One region of the Geodermatophilus sp. SYSU D00742 genome, then DNA from elsewhere that is predicted to be linked to it. Evidence: predicted binding sites of a transcription regulator. Region 1 holds the regulator's gene; each other region holds the start of a gene.
The links. The regulator LexA, encoded in region 1, represses DNA repair genes until DNA is damaged. The targets are predictions, from matches to a motif close to TCGAACANNTGTTCGA.
Positions count from the first base shown of each region.

Region 1 (9,732 bases):
AAGCTGCGTCGCGAGATCGCCGGTATGGCGACCGCGCGGGCCACGCAGCGGTCCAGCCGGGGGCGCAACGCCGTCCCCAGCGTGGCGATCGCCGGGTACACCAACGCCGGCAAGTCCAGCCTGCTCAACCGGCTCACCGGTGCCGGCGTGCTCGTGGAGAACGCGCTGTTCGCCACCCTGGACCCGACGGTGCGCCGGGCGCAGTCGCCCGACGGCCGCGAGTACACGCTCACCGACACCGTGGGCTTCGTGCGGCACCTGCCGCACCAGCTGGTCGACGCGTTCCGGTCGACCCTGGAGGAGGTGGCCGCCGCCGACCTGCTGCTGCACGTCGTCGACGGCTCCGACCCCGACCCGCTGGGCCAGATCGACGCCGTCCACGTGGTCCTCGGTGAGATCGACGCGGCCGCGGTGCCCGAGCTCATCGTGGTGAACAAGGTCGACGCCATGACCGAGGACGACGTCCTGACCCTGCGGCGGGCGCTGCCGGGCGCGGTCTGGGTGTCGGCGCGCACCGGCGAGGGGATGGAGCAGCTCCGCGAGATCATCGCGGCCCGGCTGCCGCACCCCGACGTCGAGGTCGACGTGCTCGTCCCGTACGGCCGCGGGGACCTCGTCGCCCGGGTCCACCGGGACGGCGAGGTGCTCAGCGAGCTGCACGAGGCCGGGGGGACCCGCCTCACCGCCCGCGTGGACGGCGCACTCGCCGCCGCCCTCGAGGAGTTTGCCGCGCCGGTGGTCTGACCGGCGCTGCCGCGTGGCACCGGTCGCCCGGCCGGTGCCACGCGCGCGCCCCGGTGGCGCTGCGCGGCACGCCTGGCCCGGTCGGGCGAGGTCACGGGCACGTCACGGGCCGGTACCGTGAGCCGTGTGACCAGCGGCGCGGTGCAGCGGCGTACCGGTGGGCAGCGGCCCGCGGACGACGCCCGGTCCGTGCCGTACCAGCGGGTCGTCACCGCCGGCCGCCCGTCGTGGTGGCTGCTCTCCCTCGCCCTGCTGGTCACCGTCGGGGTCACCGTCGACCTGCTCAGCCGGGGCGTGCTGGAGCGGATGGACCTGCGGGTCTCCGAGGTGGTCAGCGCCTGGGGCCTCAAGGACTCCGCCGCCTACTGGCCGGTCTGGGCCGTCACCCAGCTCGGCGGTCGCGGCTTCATCCTCATCGTCCTGGCCGGCCTCGTCGCCCACCTCGTGTGGCGACGGCGCAGCGTCGTCCCGCTGCTGCGCGTACTCGTCGCCCTCGCGCTGCTGACCGTCGTCGTCTACGGGTTCAAGTACGGGACGGGCCGGACCGCACCGGCCTACCCGGGGTCGTTCTTCCACCGGGACGGCGCCTCCTACCCCTCGGGGCACGTGGCCAACGCCGTCCTCATGTGGGGGGTGGCCCGCTGGCAGGCGGTCGAGTTCCGGCTCGCGCCCGCCGTGCAGCGGACCTTCCGGCTGCTGAGCGTGGCGGGGCCCGTGGCGACCGGGGTCGCGATGGTCTCGCTGGACTTCCACTGGGTCACCGACGCCGTCGTCGGCGCGGCGGTCGGCATCCTGCTGTTGGGCGTGGTTCACGCGCTGGACGCAGTCGTGCTGTCACGCTGGGTCGGTGCCCGAGCTGGCCGGCCATCCGCGTAGCGGCGCCGCAGGGCGACGTCTCGGCGCGGGCGCGGCCCTCGCGATGACGCTCGTCCTCGCAGCCGCTCCGCCGGCGTCCGCCGAGGACTCCGCGCCGCCCGCTCCGACGACGCAGTGCCAGATCACCGATCCCCGCCTGCCGGAGCTGTCCGGGCTCGTCGTGGTCGGCGACCGGATGCTCGCGATCAACGACGGCGGCCAGCAGCTCGACGTCTTCGTGCTGGACGCCACGTGCCAGGTGCTCACCGTACGCAGCGCGCCGATGGACCCCTACGACCCCGAGGACCTCGCCGTCGGTGCCGACGGGACGGTGTGGCTGGCCGACACGGGGGACAACCAGGGCACCCGGGAGACGGTCGCGCTGATCGCGCTGCGGCCCGACGGCAGCACCGCGGTCCACCGGCTCACCTACCCCGACGGCCCGCGGGACGTCGAGGCCCTGCTGCTGGCGCCCGACGGCACCCCCTACCTCGTCTCCAAGGAGGTGCTCGGCGCCAGCGCGGTCTACCGGCCGGTGACCGCGCTGGTGGAGTCGGGGACGGTGGCCCTCACCGAGGTGGGTGGGGTGGAGTTCACGCTCACCGGCACCACCGGTGGTCCGGTGGGACGAGCCGGTCAGCTCATGGTGACCGGGGGAGCGGTGTCGGCCGACGGGAGCCGGCTGGCGCTGCGGACGTACACCGACGCCTACGTGTGGCCGCTGTCGGGTTCTGACGTCGCAGGGGCGTTCGCGGCGGAGCCGGTGCGGCTGGCGCTGCCGGACGCACCGCAGGGCGAGGCGATCAGCTTCACCGCGGACGGCAACGGGGTCGTCGTGGCGGGCGAGGGTGTGCCGAGCGACGTGACCGTCGTCCCGATCCCGGAGGCGCCTGTCGGCGCGGGTGCTGCGGCGCCCGCGTCGGCGGACGACGGGCTGCCCGGCCTGCTGACCGCCTCCGACGGGGGGATCCCGCTCGTGCCGACCGCGGTGGTCGCCGCCGTGATCGCCACGGCCCTCGTGTGGGTGGGCGGGAAGCTGCGCCGCCGCACCTGATCGGCCGACGTGGCCCGGCCGGGACGGGGGTGGACCGGGCAGGTCAAGGGGCCCGTCGGACAGGAGGCCACGGGCTCGGCCGCGCGCGGCGCCCGGACGTGGGGCGGGGCCGTGGGAGGGCGCGGGGACGCGCAGACGGTCCGCCGGGGCGGCGGACCCCGGCGGACCGATCCGGCCGGACCTCAGACCCGGCGCAGCACCGTGACGACGCGCCCCAGGATGGTGGCCTCGTCGCCGGGGATGGGCTCGTACGCCGGGTTGTGCGGCAGCAGCCACACGTGCCCGTCGCGGCGCTTGTAGGTCTTCACCGTGGCCTCGCCGTCGAGCATCGCGGCGACGATCTCGCCGTTCTCGGCGGTCGGCTGCTGGCGCACGACGACCCAGTCACCGTCGCAGATCGCGGCCTCCACCATCGAGTCGCCGGCGACCTTGAGCATGAACAGCGTGCCCTCGCCGACCAGCTCGCGCGGCAGGGGGAAGACGTCCTCGACGGCCTGCTCGGCCAGGACCGGGCCACCCGCGGCGATGCGGCCGACGAGGGGCACGTAGGTCGGGGCCGGGGTCTCCTCGGGACCCGCCACCGCCGCCGGCTGCACCGGCTCGCCGGTGGCGTCCCCCGGGAGGCGCACGTCGAGTGCGCGGGGCCGGTTCGGGTCGCGCCGGAGCCAGCCCTTCTTCTGCAGCACGGTCAGCTGGTGGGCGACCGAGGACGCCGAGGAGAGGCCGACGGCCTCGCCGATCTCGCGCACCGAGGGCGGGTAGCCCCGGCGCTCGATCGAGTCGCGGATGACCTCGAGCACGCGCCGCTGACGCTGGGTGAGGCCATCGCCGGCCTCACCCCGGTCGGGGAACGTGCGCACGGCCGCCGTCTCGGTGGTCGCCGCCGGGACCGCCGTCCGCCGGCGGCGCCCCGACGTACCGCTCTTCTCCGCCACCGTCGCCTCCTCGTCGCCTGCCCAAGCAGCGCGTCTCGTCCTTCGGGCCGACGGTAGCGCGCCGGAGGCGCACGATCAAACACGTGTTCGAAGTGGCCCCGGGTCGGTGTGGCTTTCGTCGGAGCCATCCGGTAGACAACGCACAGACGTCCGGTTCGAACAGTTGTTCGACGGTCTCGGTGATCGGCGGGAGGAGTGGTCGTGGCAGGCGTGCAGCGAGCGGTGCTGGACTTCGACGACGCGGTGCAGGTGCCGTGGCGGCCCCGACTCCGGGCGGTCCCCGTGCCCGACGAGTCCCGGGTGAAGCGGGGGCCGGGGGGGGGGGGGGGCGGGGGGGGGGGCGGGGGGGGGGGGCGGGGCCGGGGGGGCGCCCGCGGCCCCCCCCCCCCCCCCCCCCCGCCCGGGGAGCGGCAGCTGGCGGCGCTCACCGGGGTCGGCGTCGACGTCGGGCACGTGCTCCGGACACCGCAGGCACCCACCGGCAGCGCGACGATCCCGGTCGAGGAGGGCAGCGGCGAGAACCTGATCGTCGTCGTCCCGGGCGCCAACGCCGAGCTCCGCCCGGCCGACGTCGAGGTCGATCCCGTCCGCCGGGCGCGGGTGGTCCTGCTCCAGCTCGAGGTGCCGTTGGCCACCGTGACGGCCGCCGCGGCCGCCGCGGCCGGCACGGTCGTCCTGACCCCCGCCCCGCCCCAGCCGCTCCCGGCGCAGCTGCTGGCCCGCGTGGACGTGCTGGTGCCCAACGAGCACGAGCTGGTCGCGCTGTCCGGCGCGGCACCCGCCGACCGCACGCCTGCCGAGCTCGCCGAGCTGGCGCGCTCGCTCGGGGCCGGCACGGTGGTGGTGACCCTCGGGGCCCGCGGCGCGCTGCTGGTGCCCGCGGACGGCCCGGCCCTGCTGCAGGCCCCGCCCCCGGTGCGGGCGGTCGACACCACCGGGGCCGGCGACTGCTTCTGCGGCGCGCTCGGCGCGGCCCTGGCCGAGGGGGCCGCACCGGCCAGGGCGGTCGCCGTCGCGGTCACCGCCGCCGCGCTGTCCACGACGGGGCCCGGCGCCCGTGGCGCACTGCCCGGGCCAGGGGCCGTCACCCGGCTGCGCCGCGAGCTGCCGCCGGCCACCACGCTGCGCGGTTGAGCAGCCGGTCCCCCGGGCACAGGCCCGGCGAACCGGACCGAGCCGACCGAGGAGGACGACGATGACCGACCCGGAGCGCCCGCCCCGCACCGCCGAGCGCGCCGAGGGTGACCCGCCCGGCGAGGACACGGCCGACGGCCGCACACCGCGCAGCGAGGAGCCCGCCGAGGGCCAGGAGCTGCCCGGCGAGGGTGCGGACACCCCCTGAGCGCTGGCGGGCGGGGCGGCCCGTGCGGCAGGCTCCGGGGCCGTGCTGCTCGACGCCACCCTGCCCGCCGACCTCGACGAGGTCCCCGGGGTCGCCCGCGAGCTGGAACGGCGCGGCTACGCCGGCGTCTGGACCTCCGAGACCGACCACGACCCGTTCCTGCCGCTCCTGGTGGCCGGCCGGGCCACCACCCGGCTGCAGGTCGGGACGGCGATCGCGGTCGCCTTCGCCCGCTCCCCCATGACGGTGGCCGCCACGGCGCACGACCTGCAGCGCTACACCCGCGGCCGTCTCGTGCTGGGGCTGGGCACCCAGGTCCGCGCCCACGTGGAGCGGCGGTTCTCCATGCCGTGGAGTTCCCCCGTGCCCCGGATGCGCGAGTACGTCGCCGCGCTGCGGGCCATCTGGACGGCCTGGCAGGAGGGCACCCCGCTGCGCTTCCGGGGCGAGCACTACACGCACACCCTCATGACACCGGTCTTCAGCCCCGAGCCGCACGAGTGGGGTGGGCCGCCGGTGCACCTGGCCGCGGTCGGGCCGGCGATGACCCGGCTGGCCGGCGAGGTCGCCGACGGGCTGTTCGCGCACGCGTTCACCACCGCCCGCTACCTGCGGGAGCGCACGCTGCCGGCGCTCGAGGAGGGGCTCGCGGTCTCCGGGCGGGCGCGCACCGACGTCACCGTGAGCCTGCCGGGGTTCGTCGTCACCGGGGACACCGGCGCCGAGCGGGACGCCGCGGCCGCCGCCGTCCGTGCCCAGATCGCGTTCTACGGCAGCACCCCGGCCTACCGGCCGGTGCTGGAGCTGCACGGCTGGGAGGACCTCGCCGACGAGCTGCACACCCTGTCGGTGGGCCGTCGGGAGGACCGCTGGACGGCGATGCGGGACCTGGTCGACGACGAGGTGCTGGGCGCGTTCGCCGTCGTCGCCGACCCCGCGGACGTCGGGGCCCGGGTGCGCGAGCGGTTCGAGGGGCTGGTCGACCGGTTCAGCGCGTCCACGGTCGGGCCGTCCTGTCCGGCGGCCGCCGACTCGCTCGTCGCGGCCCTGGGAGGCGGCCCGGCGCACACGCGGAGTGACTGATCTCTCAGCGTTTCGGCTTCAACTCACCGTATCGGGTCTGTTTCCGCGGCCCTCGGACGGGGGACGCTGGGTGGCATGGAGGACACGCAGCGCGACATGCGAGTGATCGACGAGACCCCGACCGAGCGCCAGGCAGACGAGTCGCAGGCCCAGCAGGCCTCCGCCGTCCCGGTGGCGCGGATGCTGGCCAACCCCCGCCGGGTACGCCGGGCCTGACCCGACCGGGGATCGGTAGGTCGCCTGACGGTCACACATCGTCACACGCGTCCCACCGATCCCCGGGGTCCCGGCCAGCCCGGGCGCCTCTCGTCACTCACTGCGACCAACCGGCGCCGGATCCCGGCGTGCCGCGAACTGATCCGTCACGGGCTGGGGCAGCATCCCCGACGTGACCGCAGCCGCCCTCCCCCTCGCCGCCGACGACGCCTCGGTTCCCGTCCGCCGGAGCCGGGCCGAGCGGCAGGCCATCGTCCTGGACACCGCCGAGCGGCTCTTCGCCAGCCGCAGCTCCCGCAGCGTCGGCATGGACGAACTGGTCAGGGAGACCGGGCTCGGCAAGATGACGGTCTACCGGCTCTTCAAGAGCAAGGACGACCTCGTCGGCGCCTACCTGGCCCGCAAGGCGGCCACCGTGCTCGCCTTCATCGACGCCGAGCTGGTGCGCCTCGAGGGTGACCCGCGGGCCGCGCTGCTGGCGGTCGTCGACGCCGTCGAGCGGGACGTGACCCGCACCGGCTTCCGCGGCTGCCCGTTCACCAACGTCAGCAGCGAGTACGACGACCCGCAGCACCCCGCGCGCAGCGCCGCCGCCGACTACAAGTTCGAGCTGCACGCCCGCCTGGAGCGGCTCGCCGACCAGGTCGCGCCCGGCGCCGGCGACGACCTCGCCGCGCAGGTCCACCTGATCATCGACGGGATGTACCTCTCCGGCGGGTTGCTCGGCCCCGACGGCCCCGCCGCCCACGGCCGCGCGCTCGCCGAGCGGCTCATCGACGCCGCGATCGCCGCCCGCTGAGCCCCTCGGGGGTCCCGGGGACCGCACCCCGACGCCTCGACCGCGCGTCGCTGCGGGCCCCCTCCTCGACGGTCGTCCGGCGGACCGGCGCGGTGCCCCGCACGATGGGGCGGTGAGCACCGACCGCAGCCGCCCCGACCTCGACGACACGACCGTGGAGGGCCTCGGCAAGCTCTCCGAGGCCCTGGAGACGATCGAGCAGGCCCGCGGCCAGCTCTACGGCTTCCACCAGCACTCGGGGAAGGCCGACCTGCTCCTGCAGGACGCCGTCGAGCTGTTCCGCGAGGCCGGCCACACGCAGCTGGCCGACGACCTCGACCGTGACCTGGTGGGCCGCAACGTCATCGCCGACCGGTGGACCTTCCAGATCGTCGAGGACTACGACGCGAACTACTGGTCGGTCTTCCGCGACTTCGACGAGCGGGCCCGCACCGAGCTGGCCGACGGCGACCGGCACGTCTACGAGGCGCGGATGAAGCAGCGCGAGCGCACTCACGGCCACCCGCACCACGAGGCCGGTCCCGTTCTCGACGAGTAGCCGGGCCCGGCCCCCAGGACACGGGCAGCGGCTCGGCGGCGGTCGGGGACGGCCGCCGGGCGCGGTGTCGCCCGGGGGGCGACGATGTCGTCGTGACGATGCCCGAGCCCTCCGACGACCGCGACGTCCAGCCCCTCGGCGGGGAGGTGGCCCCTCCGGCCGACCCGGAGTCGCAGGGCGGCACCGAGGGCCCCGCCTCCGGCGTCGCCGGGCCCAGCTACCCGCCGGCGGGGAGCGAGCCCGACGCGGACCGGTGACCGTGCGACATCCGGCCGGGAGCAGGAGACTCGTCCTGTGACGTCTCCCGGCTCGCCCGTCGACCCCCTGGGCACGACCGCGGGCACACCCGGCACCTCCGGAGCACCCGGCACCGGCTACGGCACGACCGGCCCCACCGGTGGCACTCCCGCGCCGACGACGGCCCGGACGTCGACCGAGCGGCACGCCGGCCGCACCATCGGCCGCACCCTGGCGCTGGCCCTGCTCCTGACCGTCACGGTCATCCTGGTGCTGTTCGTCGTCTTCAACACCCAGACCGTCGACATCAGCCTGGTGTTCGGCAACGTCGACGCCCCGCTGGTGGTGGCGCTGCTGATCGCCGCCGTCCTGGGCGCGCTGGTGGGGTGGCTGAGCAGCCTCGTGCTGCGCGCCCGCCGCCGCAACCGCTGACGACGGGCGTCAGGAGCCCATCTCCGGCATCTCCTCGGCCATGTAGCCGCCGGGCACGGTGAGGGCCGGGACGACGTCCGGGGCGGCCAGCACCAGCACGCCGAGGCCGAACAGCAGGGCCGCCGTCCCGTAGGTCGCCACCCTGCGCCAGGGCAGGGTCTTCTCGACCGCGATGAGGCCGGCGACCAGAGCCATCCACACGATGCTCATGACCCCCAGGGCGAACAACGACGCCATCAGCGCCCAGCAACAGCCCACGCACCAGGCGCCGTTGTGCGCGCCCATGCGGAGCACACCCCACCGGCCCTCCCGCCACGAACCCAGCAGGAAGCCGAGCGGGCTCCGACACCTGCCCAGGCAGACGTCCTTGAGCGGGGTCAGCTCGTACACCGCCGCGACGACCAGCGTGGCGCCCGCGACCCAGCGGCCGGCGCGGTCCCAGGCGAGCACGTCGCCCGCGAGGCGGTCCAGGGCGGTCAGGAGCCCGAAGGCCACCAGGCCGGCGAGGGCCCAGGTGACCAGGTAGCCCGCCACGAACAGCAGGGGCGAGAGCGGCGACCGCTGCCGGGTCATGCGGGCGTACAGCGCGACCGTCGGTGCGACCGACGGGAACATCATCGCGGCCATCATCACGATCCAGACCCCGAGGAACCACCCCAGCGTTCCCAGTCCGGTCCAGGGCCCCCCGTCCATGCCGCGCATCTGCCGGGCCGTCCACCACCAGCCGGCGCCGGCGAGGGTGAACAGCACGGCGACCAGCCCGAGCCGGACCCGGACGGCGGCGAAGGCGGGTGCGAGGCCGCCTCGGGCAGCGCGGTCCCGGGCGCCGACGCTCATCGCGTCAGGCGGACCAGGCGAACCCGGCGTGGGACACGCCGGTCTTCCCCTCGTACGAGATGCCGAAGGCGTTGATGCGCGAGCGCCGTGCCTCCGCCATCGTCAGGTCCGGGGCGACCGGGTGGAACGCGCCGTTGAAGCGCACCGGCTGACCGTTCTCGACGCCGAACGGGACGATGTCCTCGATCTCGAAGTCGATCGCGTCCCCGACCCGCACGCTGTGCAGCAAGCCGTCGTCGCGCATCTCGATCGCCGCCCGCTCGACGCCGACCACCTCACCCACGAGCGGGGCCAGAGCGGCCATCGGACCGCCGAGCTGGCCGCCGAAGACCTTGACCAGCTTGTCGAACTGCTCGTCGTCGGCCTGGTCGTCGACGTACATCCCGAGCCGCCAGTTGCCCTCGGTCATGACCTTGGGCGTGTCGATGATCGTCACGACCCGGCGGCCTCGGACGTCGGTGCCGTCGACCTCGCCCTCGCGGATGTCGAAGGCCAGGGTCGCCCGGCAGAAGTCGTACGTGGCCCCGTGGTCGAACGAGAGGTTGCAGGGGCACATCAGCTCGCAGGAGCAGGTCTCGGCGTAGCTGCCCTCGAGGTGCCAGGCCATGGCAGGTCCCCCTCCACGAGGAGGCCAGTGTCCTGCCGTCTGGGGAGAGGGGT
Region 1 is NZ_JBJGYJ010000004.1:135,961-145,692, reverse strand. It holds gene hflX (GTPase HflX) at 1-744, shown strand, start outside; gene ACI78V_RS04505 (phosphatase PAP2 family protein) at 871-1,620, shown strand; gene ACI78V_RS04500 (hypothetical protein) at 1,592-2,653, shown strand; gene lexA (transcriptional repressor LexA) at 2,836-3,588, opposite strand; gene ACI78V_RS04490 (PfkB family carbohydrate kinase) at 3,784-4,722, shown strand; gene ACI78V_RS04485 (hypothetical protein) at 4,784-4,930, shown strand; gene ACI78V_RS04480 (TIGR03617 family F420-dependent LLM class oxidoreductase) at 4,973-6,013, shown strand; gene ACI78V_RS04475 (hypothetical protein) at 6,089-6,229, shown strand; gene ACI78V_RS04470 (TetR/AcrR family transcriptional regulator) at 6,402-7,028, shown strand; gene ACI78V_RS04465 (hypothetical protein) at 7,141-7,566, shown strand; gene ACI78V_RS04460 (hypothetical protein) at 7,659-7,823, shown strand; gene ACI78V_RS04455 (LapA family protein) at 7,861-8,235, shown strand; gene ACI78V_RS04450 (DUF2182 domain-containing protein) at 8,245-9,072, opposite strand; gene ACI78V_RS04445 (DUF1326 domain-containing protein) at 9,077-9,679, opposite strand.

Region 2 (9,732 bases), on a different contig from region 1:
GGCGCGCACGACTGCCCGTTCTGCCTGATCCCGCAGATGGACGACGAGGAGGGGCTGGTCGTCGCCCGCGGCGAGCTGGTCTTCGCGGTGCTCAACCTGTACCCGTACAACGCCGGCCACCTGATGCTGGTCCCGTACCGGCACGTGCCCGACTACACCGACCTGACGCCCGCGGAGGTCGCCGAGCTGGGCCGGTTCACCCAGACGGCGATGCGGGTGGTGCGCGCGGTGTCCGGGGCGCACGGGTTCAACATCGGCATGAACCAGGGGTCGGTCGCCGGCGCCGGCATCGCCGACCACCTGCACCAGCACGCCGTGCCGCGCTGGGGTGGCGACACCAACTTCATGCCGGTCATCGGCCTCACCCGGGTGCTGCCGCAGGTGCTGCGGGAGACCCGCGCGCTGCTGGCGCAGCACTGGCCCGCCGAGGGCGGGCCCGCTGCACCCCGGGAGGACTGAGTGCTCGGCGTCAACGCGCGGGCCGCGGTCGGCCGGTTCTGGGCTCCGGTGGTCACCCGGCTGCTGCGCCTCGGCGTCACCGCGGACGTCGTGACCCTCGTCGGCACGCTCGGGGCCATCGCCGGCGCGGTCGGGCTGATCGCCACCGGGCACCTGTTCTGGGGCGCGTTCACCGTCACGGTGTTCGTGCTGCTGGACATGCTCGACGGCGCCCTGGCCCGCGCCCGGGGCGGCGGCTCGCTGTTCGGGGCGGTGCTGGACTCCACCGGCGACCGCGCCGCCGACGCCGCCGTCTTCGGTGCGCTGGTGTGGTGGTACTCGGGCGAGGGCGACAACCGGCTGCTGGTGCTGCTGGCCCTGGTCTGCCTCGTGCTCGGGGTGCTCACCTCCTACGTCAAGGCGCGCGCCGAGGGCGTCGGCCTGGCCTGCGACGTCGGGATCGTCGAGCGCACCGAGCGGCTGATCCTGGTGCTCGTCGGCACCGGCTTCACCGGCCTGGGCATCCCGTACGCCCTGCACGTGACGCTGTGGGTGCTCCTGGTGGGCAGCGCCGTCACCGTCGGCCAGCGCTTCGCCGCCGTCCACCGGGCGGGGCGCGGGCGGCCGCTGCCGTCGACGCCGCCGTCCGGGCAGCCGGCGCCGTGAGCGACGCGTCCCCGGCGGGGACCGGCCGGGGGACCCCGTCGGGGCTGTCGGTGGTGCCCGACCGCCCCGGCCTGCGGGCCCGGGCCGGCGCCCGGGTCACCGACCTGGGCTTCGCGGCCGGGTGGGGTGCGGTGAAGCTGCTGCCCGAGCCGGTGGCCCGCGGGGCCTTCGACGCCGCCGGGCGGTGGGCCGCGAGCCGGCAGGGCCGGGGCGTCCGGCAGCTGCGCGCCAACCTCGGGGTCGCCACCGGTGGGCGACTCACCGACGGCGAGCTCGATGAGCTCACCACCCGGGCGGTGCGCTCCTACGCCCGCTACTGGCAGGAGGCCTTCCGGCTGCCGCGGCTGTCCACCGGGCGCATCGTCGCCGGGACGGAGGTCGTCGGCGGCGAGCACCTGGAGCGGGCCCGCGCGCGCGGCGCCGGCCTGGTGATGGTGCTGCCGCACAGCGGCAACTGGGACGCCGCCGGGGTCTGGTTCGTCGACCACCTGGGCGGGCCGTTCATGACCGTCGCCGAGCGGCTGCGCCCGGAGTCCCTCTACCGCCGCTTCCTCGACTACCGCGAGTCGCTGGGGATGCGCGTGGTGCCGCTGACCGGCGGGCCCCGGCCGAGCACCGAGGTGCTGCGCGAGTGGCTGACCGACGGCGGCGTGACCTGCCTGCTGGTCGACCGGAACCTCGGTCCGGGCGGCGTGCCGGTGTCGTTCTTCGGCCGGCCGGCGACCATGCCCGGGGGAGCGGCGGTGCTGGCCGCGCGGACCGGTGCCCCGCTCGTGCCCACCGTCTGCCAGTTCACCCCGCGCGGCTGGCGGCTGGTCTTCTCCCCGGAGGTGCCGGTCGACGGCCCCGGCCGGCTGCGCGACCGGGTCGCCACGGCGATGCAGGGGGTGGCCGACGCGTTCGCCGAGGGCATCGCCACGCAGCCGGAGGACTGGCACGTGCTCGGGCGCATCTGGCCCGACGTGACCCCGGACGCCGTCCCGACCGGTCCGGCGGACGACATCCCGACGGGTGCGCCGGACGGGGTCGCCCGGGAGCCGCGCTGATGCGGATCGGGCTGGTCTGCCCCTACCAGTGGGACGTCCCTGGCGGCGTCCAGTACCACGTGCGCGACCTGGCCGAGACGCTGCGCGGGATGGGACACCACGTCGAGGTGCTCACCCCCGCCGAGCGCGAGGAGTCGCTGCCGGCCGAGCACGTCACCTGGGCCGGGCGCGCCGTCCCCGTCCCGTACAACGGCTCGATGGCCAGCGTGCAGTTCGGGCCCGTGTCGGCCGCGCGGGTACGCCGGTGGCTGCGGGAGGGGCACTTCGACGTCGTCCACGTGCACGACCCGGCGCCGCCGTCGACCGGCCTGCTCGTGTGCATGATCGCCAAGGGGCCGATCGTGGCGACCTTCCACGCGGCCACCATCCGGTCCAAGTGGCTGGCCGCGTGGGGGCCGGTCATCCGCCCGTGGCTGGAGCGGATCAGCGGGCGGATCGCCGTCTCCGACTTCGCCCGGCGGGTGCAGGTCGAGCACCTGGGCGGGGACGCGGTGATCATCCCCAACGGGGTCCACGTCGGCGCCTTCGCCACCGGCCCGTGCCTGCCGGGGCACACCCGCGGCGTCGACGGGCCGACGATCGGCTTCCTCGGCCGGTACGACGAGCCCCGCAAGGGCCTCCCGGTGCTGCTGGAGGCGATGCGCACCGTCGTCCGGCGGCACCCGGGGGCGCAGCTGCTGATCGCCGGCCGGGGTGATCCCGACGACGTCCGCGAGCTGCTCGGCGACGACCTGCGCCCGCACGTCTCGCTGCTGGGCGTCCTCAGCGAGGAGGAGAAGGGCGCCTTCCTGCGGTCGGTCGACGTGTACTGCGCGCCGAACCTGCTGGGGGAGTCCTTCGGGATCATCCTCATCGAGGCCATGGCCGCCGGGGCGCCGATCGTCGCCAGCGACCTGGACGCCTTCGCCGCGGTGCTCGAGGACGGCGCGGCCGGGGTGCTGGTGCGCCGCGGTGACGCCCGCGAGCTGGCCACGGCCCTGTCCGACCTGCTGGCCGACCCGGCGCGGCGGTCCCGGCTGTCGGCCACCGCATCGCGGGCGGCCGCGGGCTACGACTGGTCGGTGGTGGCCCGCCGGATCCTCGCCGTCTACGAGACCGTCGTCCTCCCGGGCGCGGGCGAGGTGACCGCGTCGGACGACGACGACGAGCTGGCCGCGCTGCCCGCGGTGGCGGATGAGGGCGACGACACCGCCGGCGCCCCGCTGCGGACCGCCCTGCGCCGGTGGGTCCAGCGATAACCTTCCCCGCCGTGACCCCCGACGTCTGGCTGCTGTGCGCGCTGGCAGCGGTGGTCGTGCTCCTGGCGGCCTGGGCGGGCTGGACGCTGACGCGGCTGCGCCGCCTGGAGGCGCGCGCCGACCGCGCCTGGACCGCCCTGGACACCCAGCTGCGGCGGCGGGCCGGGCTCGCCGCGGAGCTGGCCCGCGACCACGCCGCCGCGGTGGGGGAGGACCGTGCCGCCCGGCTCGCCGCGGCGGCCGCCGAGGCGCGGTCGGTCCCCGCCGGTGACCGGGAGCTGGCCGAGAACGCCCTGGGCCGCGAGCTGCGCGACCTGCCGGCCGACCTGCCCGGCGTGCCCGCCGCCCTGCGCGCGGACCTGGAGGGCACCGCCACCCGGATCGGCCTGGCCCGGCGGTTCTACAACGACGCGGTGCGCGACACCCACCTGCTGCGCACCCGCCGGCTCACCGGGTTGCTGCGGCTGCACGCCTCCCGCCCGCTGCCGCGCTTCTTCGACATCGAGGACGGTCTGCGCGAGGTCACCAGCAGCGCCTCCGGGGCCGGGCGACCACGGCCCTGAGGGCCGTAGCATCCCTGCCGCACACCCCCGTCGAGTTCCGAGGCAGCAACCGTGGCAGAGCACAGCGCAACCCATCCCCGTACCCCGGGCCCCGAGGCCGGCACCGGCACCGGCACCGAGGCCGTCAAGCGCGGCATGGCCGAGCAGCTCAAGGGCGGCGTGATCATGGACGTCGTCACCCCCGAGCAGGCGAGGATCGCCGAGGACGCCGGAGCGGTCGCCGTCATGGCGCTGGAGCGGGTGCCCGCCGACATCCGCGCCCAGGGCGGCATCGCCCGCATGAGCGACCCGGACATGATCGCCGGGATCATCGACGCGGTCTCCATCCCGGTGATGGCCAAGGCGCGCATCGGTCACTTCGTCGAGGCGCAGGTCCTGCAGAGCCTCGGGGTGGACTACATCGACGAGTCCGAGGTGCTCACCCCGGCCGACGAGGCCCACCACATCGCCAAGAGCGAGTTCACCGTGCCCTTCGTCTGCGGCGCCACGGAACTCGGCGAGGCGCTGCGGCGGATCGCCGAGGGCGCGGCCATGGTCCGTTCCAAGGGCGAGGCCGGCACCGGCAACGTCGTCGAGGCGGTGCGGCACATGCGGGCCATCCGGGCCGGCATCCGCCGGCTGGGCACCCTCGACGAGACCGAGCTGTTCGTCGCCGCCAAGGAGCTGCGCGCGCCGTACGACCTCGTCACCGAGGTGGCCCGGCTCGGCAAGCTGCCGGTCGTGCTGTTCACCGCAGGCGGCATCGCCACCCCGGCGGACGCCGCGATGATGATGCAGCTGGGCGCCGAGGGCGTGTTCGTCGGCTCGGGCATCTTCAAGTCCGGCGACCCGGCGCAGCGGGCCGCGGCCATCGTGCAGGCCACCACCTTCTTCGACGACCCCGCCGTGATCGCCAAGGTCTCCCGCGGCCTGGGCGAGGCCATGGTCGGGATCAACGTCGCCACGCTGCCCGAGGGCGAGCGGTACGCCACCCGCGGCTGGTGAGCGCCGGGGCGACCAGCGCCGGCGAGGGGCCCGCGTGACCCTGCAGTCCACGCGCGTCGCCGACCGGCCCACCGGGGAACGCCCGGTGCCGGGTCGCATCGCCGGCCTGGACGTCGCACGCGGGCTCGCCGTCCTCGGGATGTTCGGGGCCCACCTGGGTCCCCGGGGCGACCTGGGCTGGACGCCGGACTCGTGGGCCCCCGTCGTGGAGGGCCGGTCGTCGATCCTCTTCGCCACCCTGGCCGGGGTGTCGATCGCGCTGCTCTCCGGCGGCGCCACCCCGGCCTCGGGCCGGGAGCTCGCCCGGGCGCGGTCCCGCATCCTCGTGCGGGCGGCCTGGGTGTTCGCCATCGGCGGTGTCCTCGAGGTGCTCGGCACGTTCGTGGCGATCATCCTCGGCGTCTACGCGGTGCTCTTCGTGCTGGCGCTGCCGTTCCTGCGGTGGTCCCGCCGGTGGCTGCTGCTGCTGGCCGGGGTCGTCGCGGTGGCCGGGCCGTTCCTCGTGCTCGAGATCGGCCAGTGGGTGACGGCCCAGGACCGGTCGCGGTCGGCGTTCGCCTCCCTGACCGTCACCGGCACCTACCCGGCGCTGATCTGGTGGTCCTTCGTGCTCGTGGGCCTCGCGGTCGGCCGCAGCGACCTCCGCTCCCCGCGGGTGCGGGCCTCGCTGGTGGCCGGCGGTGCCGTCGCGGCCGCGGTGGGGTACCTCGGCGGGTGGCTGAGCACCGCCCGGGTCGGACCGGGCCGCCCCCTCACCGGGATGGCGCAGGGGTTCGGCCGGGACGGCACGTGGGACGCCGCGTGGTTCGCCGGGGCCGAGCCGCACAGCGGGACGCCGTTCGAGCTGATCGGCTCGGCCGGGGTGGCGGTCGCGGCCATCGGCCTGTGCCTGGTCCTGGCCGACGTCCTCCCGTGGCCCACCTGGCCGGTCGCCGCTGTCGGGTCGATGGCGCTGTCGGTCTACACGGCGCAGATCGTGGCCATCTGGCTGCTCGACCTCCCGACCCAGCCGGGCTGGGACGTGTGGGTCCGCTTCACCCTCACCGCCCTGGTGGTGACCTCGGTCTGGCGCCTGCGGCTGGGACAGGGGCCCCTGGAGCGGCTGCTCACCTGGAGCTCGACCCGGGTGGCCGGGCCGTAGCCTGGTGCGTCGTGCCCGACACCCGCGCTCCCGTCATCGGCGTGCTGGCCCTGCAGGGCGACGTCCGTGAGCACCTGGCCGCCGCGCGCGCTCTGGGCGCGACCGCGGTCACGGTGCGGCGTCCGGAGGAGCTCGCCGGGGTCGACGGCATCGTGCTCCCCGGCGGCGAGTCGACGACGATCGGCAAGCTGGCCGACCGGTTCGGCCTGCTGCAGCCGCTGCGCGCCGCGATCGCCGGCGGGCTGCCCGCCTACGGCTCCTGCGCCGGGATGATCCTGCTCGCCGACCGGCTGCGGGCCGCTCCGCCCGACCAGGTGACCGTCGGCGGGCTCGACGTCACCGTCCGCCGCAACGCGTTCGGCCGGCAGGTGGACTCCTTCGAGTCCGAGGTCGCCCTCGAGGGCCTGGCCGGGGGGCCGGTGCACGCGGTGTTCATCCGGGCGCCGTGGGTCGAGGAGGCCGGGCCGGGGGTGCAGGTGCTCGGGCGGGTCGTGGGCGGCGAGGCCGACGGTAGGATCGTCGCCGTCCGCCAGGGCGACCTGGTGGCCACCAGCTTCCACCCCGAACTGACCGGGGACCGCCGGGTGCACGCGCTGTTCGTCGACATCGTCCGCCGTCACCTGGCCCAGAGGGCCGGCGCGTCAGCCGGGGACGAGAGGGGACACCCGTGAGCGGCCACTCCAAGTGGGCGACGACGAAGCACAAGAAGGCCGGCATCGACGCCAAGCGCGGCAAGCTCTTCGCCAAGCTGATCAAGAACATCGAGGTGGCCGCGCGCACCGGCGGCGGTGACCCCGCGGGCAACCCGACCCTCTACGACGCCATCCAGAAGGCGAAGAAGAGCTCGGTGCCCAACGACAACATCGACCGCGCGGTCAAGCGCGGGGCGGGCCTGGAGGCCGGCGGCGTCGACTACCAGGGCATCACCTACGAGGGCTACGCCGCCGGTGGTGTCGCCGTCCTGGTCGAGTGCCTCACCGACAACAAGAACCGGTCGGCCATGGAGGTGCGCACCGCCATGACCCGCAACGGGGGCTCGATGGCGGACCCCGGCTCGGTCGCCTACCTCTTCTCCCGCAAGGGCGTGGTCGTGGTGCCCAGGACCGACACCGTCGACGAGGACACCGTGCTCATGGCCGTGCTCGACGCGGGCGCCGAGGAGGTCCGGGACCAGGGCGACTCCTTCGAGGTCGTCTGCGAGCCCGCCGACCTCGTCGCCGTGCGCAGCGCGCTGCAGGACGCCGGTATCGACTACGACTCCGCCGAGGCCGGCTTCGTGCCCAGCGTGACCGTGGAGCTCGACGAGGAGGCGGCCGGGAAGGTCTTCCGCCTCATCGACGCCCTCGAGGACTGCGACGACGTGCAGAACGTGTACGCGAACTACGACGTGTCCGACGAGGTCCTCGAGAAGGTCGGCTGAGGACTCGCGGACCCGCCCGTCGGTACCCGCCCCGCTCCGGGCGGGGCGGGCCCGGGCAGCGGCTGCCGCCCGGGCCGTCGACGGGCGAGACCTCCCCACCGGGCGGGCGCACCGGCGTCGACCGACCGCGTGTTGCCTGGCCTCCCGTCGGTGGGGGCGGTTAGCGTGGGTCGAACACCAGTTCGGCTGACGGCGGGAGGGCCTCCATGCGGGTGCTCGGGATCGACCCGGGCCTCACCCGGTGCGGGTGGGGCGTGGTCGACGGGCGGCCCGGCGCGCGGCCGGTGGCGGTCGGCGTGGGCGTGGTCCGCACCGCGGCCGAGCTGGACCTGGAGCTGCGGCTGCTCGAGCTGCACACCGCGGTGACCGGGCTGCTGCGCGAGCACCGGCCCGACGTCGTGGCCATCGAGCGGGTCTTCACGCAGAACAACAAGGGCACCGCCACGGGCACCGCGCAGGCGGCCGGGGTCGCCGCGCTGGCCGCGGCGCAGGCCGACCGGCCGGTCGCCTGGCACACCCCCAGCGAGGTCAAGGCGGCCATCTCCGGCAGCGGCCGCGCCGACAAGGAGCAGGTCACCCTCATGGTCACCCGCGTGCTCGGGCTGGCGTCCGCGCCGAAGCCCGCCGACGCCGCCGACGCGCTGGCGCTGGCGGTGTGCCACGTCTGGCGTGGGCCGGCGCAGCAGCGGCTGCGGGTGGCGGCGCTGGCCGGGGGCATCGGTGCCCCGGTGCGCTCCACCACGCTGCCGCGGTGGACGGGCGTGTCGCGGTGACGTGCCGGGGGAGCGTCCGGCGACGGACGGCGCAGCAGGGCACGACGGGAGGGACACGGTGATCGCGAGTGTGAGCGGCCGGGTCGCGGCGGTCTCGCCCGACGGCGCCGTGGTGGAGGTCGGCGGCGTCGGGCTGGCGGTGCAGTGCACGCCCGGCACGATCGCGCGCCTGCAGGTGGGGGAGAGCGCCCGGCTGTCGACCAGCCTGGTCGTCCGGGAGGACTCCCTGACCCTGTACGGCTTCGCCGACGACGACGAGCGCCAGCTGTTCGAGCTGCTGCAGACCGCCAACGGCGTGGGTCCGCGGCTGGCGCAGGCGGTGCTGGCGATCCACCCGCCGCGCGAGGTGCGCCGGGCGGTCTCCATGGCCGACGTCAAGGCGCTCATGCAGGTGCCCGGCATCGGCAAGAAGGGCGCCGAGCGGCTGATCCTCGAGCTCCGCGACCGGCTGGGGGCCACCACGACCGACACCCAGCTGGACGGGCCGGCGACCGCGGGGCTGCCCCCGGTCACCCCCGTCGCGCCGTGGCGGGACCAGCTCGCCTCCGCCCTCGTCGGCCTGGGCTGGACGAGCAGGGAGGCCGACGGCGCCGTCGCCGCGCTCGCGCCGATCGCCGATGAGCAGGTCGTCGCGACCGGGTCGGTGGAGGTCGCCGTCCTGCTGCGCCAGGCGCTGCGGATGCTGGGCCGGTCATGAGCTCACCGTTCGACCGGCAGCTGTCCGCGGCCGAGGCCGGCGCCGCGCGGTACGACCCGGTGACGGCCGAGGCCGGTGACGACGAGCGGGTCGTCGAGTCCGCGCTGCGGCCGCACTCCCTGGCCGACTTCATCGGCCAGCCGAAGGTGGCCCGCCAGCTCGACCTCGTCCTGGAGGGCGCGAAGCGGCGCGGCCGGCCGCCGGACCACGTGCTGCTGTCCGGCCCGCCCGGGCTGGGGAAGACCAGCCTCGCGCTGATCATCGGCTCGGAGCTCGGCACGTCGGTGAAGATCACCAGCGGTCCGGCGATCGAGCGCTCCGGGGACCTCGCCGCCATGCTGTCCAACCTGGCGCCCGGCGACGTGCTGTTCATCGACGAGATCCACCGCATCGCCCGCCCGGCCGAGGAGCTGCTGTACATGGCGATGGAGGACTTCCGGGTCGACGTCGTCGTGGGCAAGGGGCCGGGCGCGACCGCCATCCCGCTGGAGATCAACCCGTTCACCCTGGTCGGGGCCACCACGCGCGCGGGGCTGCTCACCGGCCCGCTGCGCGACCGGTTCGGTTTCGTCGGGCAGATGGAGTTCTACGAGCCGGCCGAGCTGCAGCAGGTGCTGGCCCGCAGTGCCGCGCTGCTCGGCGTGGAGCTCACGCCGGAGGGGTCGGCCGAGATCGCCGGCCGATCCCGCGGGACGCCCCGGATCGCCAACCGCCTGCTGCGCCGGGTGCGCGACTACGCGGAGGTCCGTGCCGACGGCCGGGTGAC
Region 2 is NZ_JBJGYJ010000014.1:66,612-76,343, forward strand. It holds gene ACI78V_RS11880 (HIT family protein) at 1-459, shown strand, start outside; gene pgsA (phosphatidylinositol phosphate synthase) at 460-1,104, shown strand; gene ACI78V_RS11890 (phosphatidylinositol mannoside acyltransferase) at 1,101-2,150, shown strand; gene ACI78V_RS11895 (glycosyltransferase family 4 protein) at 2,150-3,388, shown strand; gene ACI78V_RS11900 (hypothetical protein) at 3,400-3,951, shown strand; gene pdxS (pyridoxal 5'-phosphate synthase lyase subunit PdxS) at 4,003-4,935, shown strand; gene ACI78V_RS11910 (heparan-alpha-glucosaminide N-acetyltransferase domain-containing protein) at 4,970-6,076, shown strand; gene pdxT (pyridoxal 5'-phosphate synthase glutaminase subunit PdxT) at 6,088-6,747, shown strand; gene ACI78V_RS11920 (YebC/PmpR family DNA-binding transcriptional regulator) at 6,744-7,496, shown strand; gene ruvC (crossover junction endodeoxyribonuclease RuvC) at 7,703-8,269, shown strand; gene ruvA (Holliday junction branch migration protein RuvA) at 8,328-8,966, shown strand; gene ruvB (Holliday junction branch migration DNA helicase RuvB) at 8,963-9,732, shown strand, end outside.
Region 2: the regulator LexA is predicted to act here: its motif matches at 7,667-7,682, upstream of ruvC (crossover junction endodeoxyribonuclease RuvC).

Region 3 (9,732 bases), on a different contig from region 1:
GCCCTCGCCGGCGGGGACGACCTCGTGCAGGAGGTCCCCGTCGCCCTGCACGCCCCGGACCCGCGGCGCGACCCCGGCGGTCTCGGCCCGCCGATGGAGGGTGGCGAGGGCGTCGGCGCTGGGGTCGACGACGGTCACCTCGTGCCCCATCTGGGCCAGGCGCACGGCCGAGTTGCCGCTCCCGCCGCCGACGTCGAGCACGCGCAGCGGGGTGCCGGCCGCGACGAGCGGGTCCAGGGCGGCCCAGACGGCGGCCGCCCGGGCGGGGAGCTGATCCGCGGTGGGCGAGGCGGGAGCAGACGGCGGCACCCGTCGGAGCCTAGTGGCGGGCGCCGTCCGGCACAGCGACGCGCGGGGCTGCCGGTCCTCGCGGCGGGCTCAGGCCGGAACGCCGTCCGCGGCGCGCCTGATCTCGGCGATGTCGATGCGGCGCATCTGCAGCATGGCCTGGGTGGCGCGCTGTGCCCGGCCGGGGTCGGGGTCGTTCACCAGGCTGAGCAGCTCGACGGGGAAGACCTGCCAGGAGACGCCGAACCTGTCCTTGAGCCAGCCGCACATGCTCTCCTCGCCACCGTCGGCGGTGAGCCGATCCCAGTAGTGGTCGGCCTCTTCCTGGTCGGCGCACATGATCTGGAAGGAGATCGCCTCACTGAAGGGGAACTGCGGCCCGCCGTTGAGGGCCGTGTACTCCTGCCCGTCGAGGGTGAAGTCCACGGTGAGGACGTCGCCCTCCTCCATCGGCGGCGGCATGCCGGGGCCGTAGCGGGTGACCTGGCCGATCGAGCTGTTCGGGAAGACCGAGGTGTAGAGCTGGGCGGCCTCCTCGGCACGGCCGTCGAACCACAGGCACGGGATCTGCTTCGGCATCGCGGTGTCCTCTCGGTGTGCTGCGGGTGGGTCCGTCGGTGGGTGGACCGGACGCCGGACCGGAACTCATCGGTGCGGTCGGGCCCCCTCGTCGATCCAGGCCTGCCAGCGCGGCCAGAGGAGGTCGGCGCACTCCTGGTAGCCGGCCGCCGCGGGGTGGGCGCCGTCTCCGGCCGCCACCTCGCGGACCCAGGTCGGGTTCGTCCCGAGTCCGGCGCGGACACCGACGTAGGGGACGCCGGCACCGGCGCAGACCTGCCGGAACCGGACGTCGAGGCCGGCGATGCGCTGGTCCTGCCCGGGGTCGGCGATGGGCGGTGGTCCGACGACGAGGGCGGACCAGCGGGCGGCTGCGGCCTCGGCCAGGACGGCGGCGAGGTTGCCGGCCGACTCCTCCGGGGGCACCCGGAGGGCACCGTCCTCCACGGTGGTGTCGTTGACGCCGAACGAGACCACGACGCGGCTGTCCCACTCGGCCGACAACCGCGGGGCGCACTCGGCGGCGATGCGGGCGCGGACGTCCCGGCTGGTCTGCCGGCGCACCCCGAGGCCGTAGGCGGTCAGCGGCTGCCCCGCCCGGTGCGTGCGGGCGCAGAGCCGCCCGACCCAGCCCAGGTGCTCGGGGTCACCGACGCCGGCGACGAAGGAGTCCCCGACGAAGCACACCCGCAGGTCGCGTGTCACCGCGGCATCCTCCCCGGCTGGGCGGGCCGCTCGTCCCGGCGGGCAGCACGGCCGCGCCCGGCTGCCTGCTGTCAGTGGCCCGAGCTCCCGGGGCTGGAGTGCCACAGCTTGCGCGGCGCCGCAGCTGCCCGCCGCGCCGCGGTGGCGGCGTCGTCCCCGGCGGGCTTGATGTCGGCGTAGGGCGACATCCGGAAACCGGTCGGGTGGACGAGCACCGGTCTCACCACCACCGGGCGGGAGCCGCGGGAGGCCGCCGCCCCGGTGATGGCCGCCTCGGTGTACTCCCCCGGGCGGGCCATGTGCTCGGCGACCGCCGCCACGCCGCCGGTCTCCCACGCCTCGTGCAGCGCCGGCAGCTCCCACGCCCCGGTGGCCCGCAGCGAGACCCCGCGCGGACCGGTGCGGCGCAGCACACCGCGGATGACCAGCAGCCACGAGTGGAAGACCGTGGCGGCGTAGGGCCCCTGCGCGTCCTCGAAGAAGGTGGAGTCGGTGCAGCCGGTGCCGTCGTCGAGGGTCACGAACACCACCCGGCGTCCGGACCGGATCGGCGGCGTCTGGGTCGCCACCTTGACCCCGGCGACGAGCACCTCCGCGCCACTGCGGCTGCCGAGCAGGTCCCCGGCCGGCACCGCGCCGATCGCGGCGAGGAACGGCCGGTAGAAGTCGACGACGTGCCGGCTGGCGTCCAGGCCCAGCACCTCCAGCTCCGCGCGGACCAGCTCGGCGTCGGTGAACTCGGGCAGCCCGCTGCTCGCCGCCCAGCTCAGGCCCGGCTCCTCCGCACCGGCCTCCTCCTCCGGGAGCTCCAGCCCCATGAGGTCGAGGGTGAGCTGCCCGCTGGAGCCCGCCTTCGCGCCGCTGCGGCTCCACCGGTCCAGCTCACCGATCTGGAGCAGGAGGTCCCGGCGGGTGACCTGCCGCCTGGTGCGGGTGGGTCGGCCTGCCTCGCGGTCGCGCACCCCGAAGCCGTAGAGGGAGTCGAAGCCGCCGGCCAGCACCAGCCGTTCCACCACCGGCCGGGACACCGACGCCCGGTGCCAGAAGTCGGTCAGCGAGCGGTAGGGCTGCCCGGCGACGACGCGGGCCACCTCGTCGTCGGAGATGCCCTTGACGTCGGCCAGGGACAGCCGGATGCCGTACCGCGACGGGTCGGGCATCGACGCCGGCATCCACTCCGGACGCCGCCAGCCGGGCGGGTCGGCCACACCGGCCCCGGCCCCGACGTCGTCCTCGCCGCCCGGGATCCGCTCGACGCGGTAGACGCCGGTCGAGGCGTTGACGTCCAGGCCCAGCACCCGGACGCCGAAGTTGCGGGCGTCGTCGAGGATCAGCCGCTTCGGGTACATGCCCGGGTCGTGGGTCAGCACCCCGGCCAGGAAGGCCGCCGGGTGGTGCGCCTTGAGCCACGCGGACTGGTAGGTGGGCAGGGCGAAGGCCGCGGCGTGGGCCTTGCAGAAGCCGAACGAGCCGAAGGCGACCAGCACCTCCCACACCTGCTCGGCCACCTCCGGCGGGTAGCCCTCGGCCAGGGCCCGCGGCACGAACCAGGCGCGGACCTCGGGGTGGGCGTCCCGTTCGCCCAGCGCCCGGCGCACCTCGTCGGCCTCGGCCAGGGTGCAGCCGGTCATCCGCGCCACGACCTGCAGCACCTGCTCGTGGAAGACCACCACCCCGGCGGTCTCCTCGAGGGCGAAGGCGAGGTCGGGGTGCGGGTAGACCGTCTCCCGCCAGCCGTTCCGGGCCATGAGGAACGGGGTGACCATGTCGCTCTTCACCGGCCCGGGGCGGAACAGCGAGATGTCGATGATGATGTCCTCGAACGTCTCCGGCCCGAACTTGCCGACCAGCTCGCGCTGTCCCGGTGACTCGATCTGGAACATGCCGAGGGTCCGGGTGCTGCGGATCAGCTCGAACGTCGTCGGGTCGTCGCGGGGCACCGCGTCGATGTCGACGGTCTCGCCGTCGATCCGGGCCACCTCGTCGAGGGCGTGCGCGATCGCCGACTGCATCCGGATGCCGAGCAGGTCCAGCTTGAGCAGCCCGAGCTCCTCGACGTCGTCCTTGTCGAACTGGCTCATCGGATACCCGAGGTAGCTGTTCTCCACCGGGGTGCGGTCGAGCAGCGTGGCGTCGGAGAGCAGCACCCCGCACGGGTGCAAGGCGATGTGCCGGGGCAGGCCGTCGAGCCGGGCGACGAGGTCGAACAGCAGGTCCAGACCACCGCTGCCGCCGGACCGTCGCGACCCCAGCCGGCTGGCCTGCAGCTCCGGGAGGTCCTTGAGCGCGGCGTGCACCTGGTTGGCCCGGATGTGCGGGAAGGCCTTGGCGACGGCGTCGATCTCCGCCGGCGGCAGGCCCAGCGCGGCACCGACGTCGCGGATGGCGTGCCGCACCCGGTAGGTGTCCATCATCGAGATGCAGCTGACCCGGTGGGCGCCGAAGCGGTCGATGACCGCGTCGTAGACCTCCATCCGGCGCGCGGACTCCACGTCGATGTCGATGTCGGGCAGCTGGTGGCGCAGCGGGGAGAGGAAGCGCTCCATCAGCAGGCCGTAGCGGATCGGGTCGACGTCGGAGATGCCGAGCAGGTAGGTGACCAGGCTGCCGGCGCCGGACCCACGCGCCGCCGCGCGGACCCTCAAGCTCGAGATGAGGTCGACCACGTCGGCGACGGTGAGGAAGTAGGACGGGTAGCCGAGGGCGTCGATGACCCCCAGCTCCTCCTCCAACCGCACCCGCACCCGTTCGGTCAGGGCCATCCCGCGCCGGCCCAGCCCGGCCTCGCAGCGGGCGCGCAGCACCTGGGACGGGCTCATCCCCTGCTCGGCCGGGGTGGTGACCACGTCGAGCTCGGGGTAGCGGACGGTGCCGATGCCGAGGTCGGCCCGGACGTCGACGGCGCACTGCTCGGCCAGCCGGGCGGTGCGCTCCAGCAACCGCAGCACCGCGTCGCGGTCGGGGCCGACGAGGTCCTCGGCGACCTCGGCCATCTCCTTGCCCGACTTCAGGTAGCCCTCGGCGGTGCGCCGGTCGACGTGCCGGGTGTCGAGCGGGACCAGCCGCCGCGCGGCGTCGAGGACGTCGGCGGTGGGCGCGTCGAGGGCGTCGACGTAGCGGACCGCGTTGGTCAGCACCACCGGCACCCCCTCGGCGGCGGCGAAGCGCATCAGCGCCCGGGCGCGGGAACGGTCGCCCCGGCCGCGGTGGTGCACGACCTCCAGCACCAGGGACCCGGCGCCGAAGACCGCGCGCCAGGCCGCCAGCCGCGCGGCGGCGACGTCGGCCCGGCCGGCCGCCAGCGCCCGCCCCACCGGCGAGTCGGGACCCAGCAGCGCGACCAGCCCCGCGGCGTGCTCGGCGGCCAGCGCCAGCGAGCTCACCGGCTCGCCGCGCGTACCGCGCAGGTGGGTGGCGCTGGTGAGCCGGCACAGCGAGCGCCAGCCGGCGCCGTCCCTGGCGAGGAAGGTGACCCGGGGCAGCCGCGGGTCGACGCTGGCCCCGCCGCGGGCCGGCACGCGGCGGCCCGCGCCGGCCGGCACGGCAGGTGCACCCGGCCGGCGCGCGCGGGTCAGCCCCGGTGAGTGTCCCTCCCCGAGGACCGGCGCCAGGGCCGGCGGGACGGTCGAGTCGACCGCCGGGACCACGGCCAGGTCCACCCCGAAGACCGGGCGCACGTCGGCCGCCCGGCAGGCGAGGGCGAACTTCACCGCACCGTAGAGACCGTCGCGGTCGGTCAGCGCCAGGGCACGCATGCCGTGCTCGGCGGCCCGGTTCACCAGGTCGGCCGGGTGGTTGGCCCCGTACTGCATGGAGTAGCCCGAGGCGACGTGGAGGTGGACGAAGGGGTCGGCACTCACCTCCGGCGGCGGTGCTCGGAGCCGCCGACCACCCGGGGGCGCGCCCGCCGGGGCGACTCGGCCACCGGGGTGTCCCCCAGGCTGTTCTCGACCACGGCGAGGAAGGCGCGGACGTCGCGGACGAGGTCGTCGGCCTCGCGCTCGGTGACCGCCCGGGACAGCCCGGCTTCGGCAGCGGCCCGCTTGGCGGCGCCGGCGGCGAAGAAGGTGGCCCACTCCCCCAGTTCCGGGGCGACCTGGCCGAGCAGCACCCAGGCGCTGCGCGGACGGCGGCGGCCGCCCTCCGGACGGGTGCGGGCGGCCAGCACCGCCGCGGCGGCGCGGAGGGCGCCGAGGTGGGCGGTGGCGTAACGCTGCCGGGGGTCGGAGCTCGCCGCCGCCTCGTCCAGCGCCCGGGAGGCCTGGTCGAGCAGCTGGACGGCCGCAGCGGGCAGCGGCGGGGGCAGGGGCAGCTGGTCGGCCATGACGTGGGCGGCGCCCATCAGTCGTGCACCCGCACGAGCGACCACCGGTTGACCGTCGGCTCCCAGGTCAGGTCGAAGACGCCGGCGAAGCTCATCCGTGACCGGCCGGCCCGGACCGCCTCCAGCCGCCACACCTCACGGGTGGCGACCAGCTCGGCCGAGGCGCCACCGGCCACCGCGGCGTCGCGCTGCCACCACGGCGCCGTCTCCACCCACGAGTCGAGCAGCTCGCCCACGACGTACCGCGACTGCCCGCGCCAGAACTGTGCCGGACCGAGCGGCCCCCGCTCGACCTGCACCTCCTCGCCGACCCGACCGCCGACCCCACCCAGCACCCGGCTCATGACAGACTCCCCACCGCTCTGCGCCGACCGGCCGGCCCCGGTCCACCGCTCCGGGTGGGGAAGGACCCGGGAGCGGTGGGAGGCCGGCACGTCGTTCGAACGCGTGTTCGAACGACGTCGAGTAGACCGGACCCTGCCGACGGCGTCAAGCGGGACGCGCAGGAATGGGCGGACCCCGCGCCGCGCGCGGCGGCGGGCCGCCCGGGCCGATGGCAGGATCGGCCCCATGAGCCGACCCGAGCACCCACGGGTGGCCGCCATCGCCCGGCTCCTGGCCGACTCCGGTGCGGCCGGGCAGGTGCTCGAGCTGCCCGAGAGCGCCCGCACCGCCGCCGCGGCCGCCGCACAGCTCGGCGTCCCCGTCGGTGCGATCGCCAACAGCCTGGTCTTCGACGTCGACGGCGTGCCGCTGCTCGTGCTCACCAGCGGCGCGCACCGGGTCGACGTCCCCCAGGTGGCCGCGCTGCTCGGGGTCCCCCGCATGCGGCCGGGCTCCCCCGACTTCGTCCGCCGGCACACCGGCCAGCCCATCGGCGGCGTGGCCCCGATCGGCCACCCCGAGCCCATCGGCACGCTGGTCGACATCGAACTGGCCCGCCACGAGCGGGTGTGGGTCGCGGCGGGGCACCCGCACGCGGTCTTCCCCACCACCTACGAGGAGCTGCTCCGGTTGACCTGTGGCACCGCAGCCGAGGTCGGCACCGGCCCCCTCACCCCGGTGGGGGTGGTGTCCTCGTGACCGGGCACGTGCGGTCCCGCACGGGCGGGGCGCCCACCGGCACGGGGGCGCCCGGCGCCGACGGGGAGGCACCGTGACCGGCACGACCCCGGCCGCGCGGGTCACCGAGCTGCCCACCACCTGGCTGCGCGAGCACATGCACGACGCCCTGGCGATCTACGGCGCGGCCATGGGCTACTCACCGTCGGTCGTCGCCGGCCGCTACGGCTACGCGATCCAGCACACCGAGCGCCCCGGCTTCCGGGCCGTGGGGGCCTTCGTCCAGACACCGGAGGGCGAGCAACTGGTCGGGTTCGGCTACGGCTACCTCGTGGCCCCCGGGCAGTGGTGGCACGACCAGGTGCGCGCGGCGCTGGACCGGCGGACGGCGAAGCGCTGGCTGCCGGGCGCCTTCGAGGTCTGCGAGCTGCACGTGCACCCCGACCACCAGAGCCGCGGGCTGGGCCGACAGCTCCTGCACGCGCTGGTGGCCGACCTGCCGTACCCGGCGGCGCTGCTGTCGACCCCGGACAACGACACCAAGGCCTTCCGGCTGTACCACGCCGACGGCTTCGTCGACCTCGCCCGCAACCACCACTTCCCCGGTGACTCACGGCCCTTCGCGATCCTCGGCGCCCGTCTGCCGCTGCGGCCGCCGGCCCCCCGGTCCGACCGCGCGTGAGGGCCGAGGCCACCGCCACCGCCGACGTCACCACTGACGCCGTCGTCGTCGGCGCCGGGCACAACGGGCTGGTCGCGGCCTGCTACCTGGCCCGCGCCGGGCTGGCCGTGGAGGTGGTCGAGTCCGACGAGGTGCTGGGCGGCGCGGTCTCCACCGTCGAGCGGTGGCCCGGCGTCCGTGTCGACCGCGGCTCCAGCGCGCACGTGATCATCCGGCAGAGCGGCATCGTCGAGGAGCTCGACCTGGTCGCGCACGGCCTGCGCTACCTGGACTGCGACCCCTGGGGCTTCGCCCCCGCGCCCTCCCCCGGCGCCCCCGGTCCCGACGGCCGGCCACTCGTCTTCTCCGTCGACCTGGACGCCACCTGCGCCTCGATCGAGGCCGCCTGCGGCGCCGCCGACGCCGCCGCCTACCGGCGCTTCGTCGAGGTGTGGGCGCCCCGCAGCCGGGCCGTGGTCGCCTCGTTCGGCCGGCGGCCGGACGCCGCCGGGCTGCTGCGCTCGTTCTGGCCGCTCGGCGCCCCGGCCGAGGGCCGGCCGCGCACCCCCGGCGGGGACCTCGCCGTCGACTTCCTCGGGTCCGGCGACGCGCTGCTGGACCGCTGGTTCACCAGTGAGCGGCTCAAGGCGGCCCTGGCCTGGTTCGGCGCGCAGTCGGGGCCACCGACGTCCGAGCCGGGCACCGCGGCGATGGTCGCCTGGGCGACGCTGCTGCACGACGTCCCGCCCGGGCACCCCGTCGGCGGCTCCGGGGGCCTGACCGCCGCCCTGCGCCGCCGGCTGGAGGCCGACGGCGGGCGGGTGACCCTCGGCGACGGCGCCGCCCGGCTGCTCGTCGACGACGGCCGGGTGGCCGGTGTGCAGACGAGGTCGGGACGGCGGATCGCCGCGCCGGTGGTCGTCGCCGCCTGCCACGTGCTGGCGACCCGCGACCTGGCCGGCGAGCACGCCCCGCCGGCCCTGGCCGACGCCGCCCCGCCGCTGGGCAACGGCTTCGGCCTGGTGCTGCGCGCCCTCACCGACTCCCCGCCGGTCTACCCGGGCGTGCCCGAGGAGCTGGCCCAGGGCGGGCTGCAGCTGCTGTGCACCGACCGCGCGCAGCTGGCCGCCGCCCACGGCGACTGGCGGGCCGGCCGGCTGCCGCGGGAGCCGGTGCCGCTGGCGATGTGCTTCTCGGCCACCGACGACACCCTCGCCCCACCCGGGCAGCACGTGGTCACCGTCTGGGGCCAGTGGTACCCGTACGAGCCGGCCGACGGCGCGGACTGGGACGCCCTCGCCGACACCGAGGCGCAGCGTCTGGTCGCGGCCGTCGACCGCTACGCTCCCGGCTTCGCCGCTTCGGTACAGCGACTGTACGTCCAGACGCCGGTGCTGCTGGAGCGGGAACTGTCCCTCCTGCGTGGCAACGTCATGCACGTGGAGATGGGCCTGGCCAGCATGTTCGCCTTCCGGCCCACCCCGGCCCTGTCCGGCTACCGGGTGCCCGGGCTGCCCGGCCTCTACCTGGCCGGCGCCTCGACCCACCCCGGCGGCGGCGTGTCGGGCAACTCGGGCAGGACGGCGGCCCGCGTCGTGCTCGGCGACCGGCGGCTGCCGCAGCGGGCCCGCGAGGCGGCCGGCCGGCTGGCCCGCCGGGTGCGGAGCCGGCGGTGACCCTCGCCGTGCCGCGGTCGCGCCGCGCCGCCGACGTCGTGCCCTGGGCGCTGGCCGGGCTGCTGGTGCTGGTCGCGATCTCCTACCCGCTCACCGCCGGTGAGGTCCGGAACACCGTCAGCTGGACCATCGTGCTGCTCGGCGCCGCCCTGTCGGTCGGTCACGCCGGGCTCGGCCGGGGCGCGCGCACCGGCGTCGGCGTCCTGCTGGTCACCGCGGCGACGGCGGTGGCCTTCGAGGCCGTGGGGCTGGCCACCGGCGTCCCGTACGGGCAGTACACCTACAGCGACGACCTGGGTCCCACGCTGTTCGGCGTCCCGTTCCTGGTGCCGCTGGCCTGGCTGATGATGGCCTGGCCGAGCTGGCTGCTCGGCGCCCGGCTGACCCGTGGCCTGCGTCCGTCCCGGCGCCGGCCGGCGCGCGTCGCCGTCGCCGCGGCGGTCTTCGCCGCCTGGGAC
Region 3 is NZ_JBJGYJ010000022.1:7,204-16,935, forward strand. It holds gene ACI78V_RS15275 (class I SAM-dependent methyltransferase) at 1-309, opposite strand, end outside; gene ACI78V_RS15280 (VOC family protein) at 379-867, opposite strand; gene ACI78V_RS15285 (GDSL-type esterase/lipase family protein) at 934-1,551, opposite strand; gene ACI78V_RS15290 (DNA polymerase III subunit alpha) at 1,623-5,411, opposite strand; gene ACI78V_RS15295 (SAV_6107 family HEPN domain-containing protein) at 5,408-5,893, opposite strand; gene ACI78V_RS15300 (DUF6504 family protein) at 5,893-6,219, opposite strand; gene ACI78V_RS15305 (YbaK/EbsC family protein) at 6,446-6,958, shown strand; gene ACI78V_RS15310 (GNAT family N-acetyltransferase) at 7,032-7,619, shown strand; gene ACI78V_RS15315 (phytoene desaturase family protein) at 7,616-9,274, shown strand; gene ACI78V_RS15320 (carotenoid biosynthesis protein) at 9,271-9,732, shown strand, end outside.
Region 3: the regulator LexA is predicted to act here: its motif matches at 6,315-6,330, upstream of ACI78V_RS15300 (DUF6504 family protein).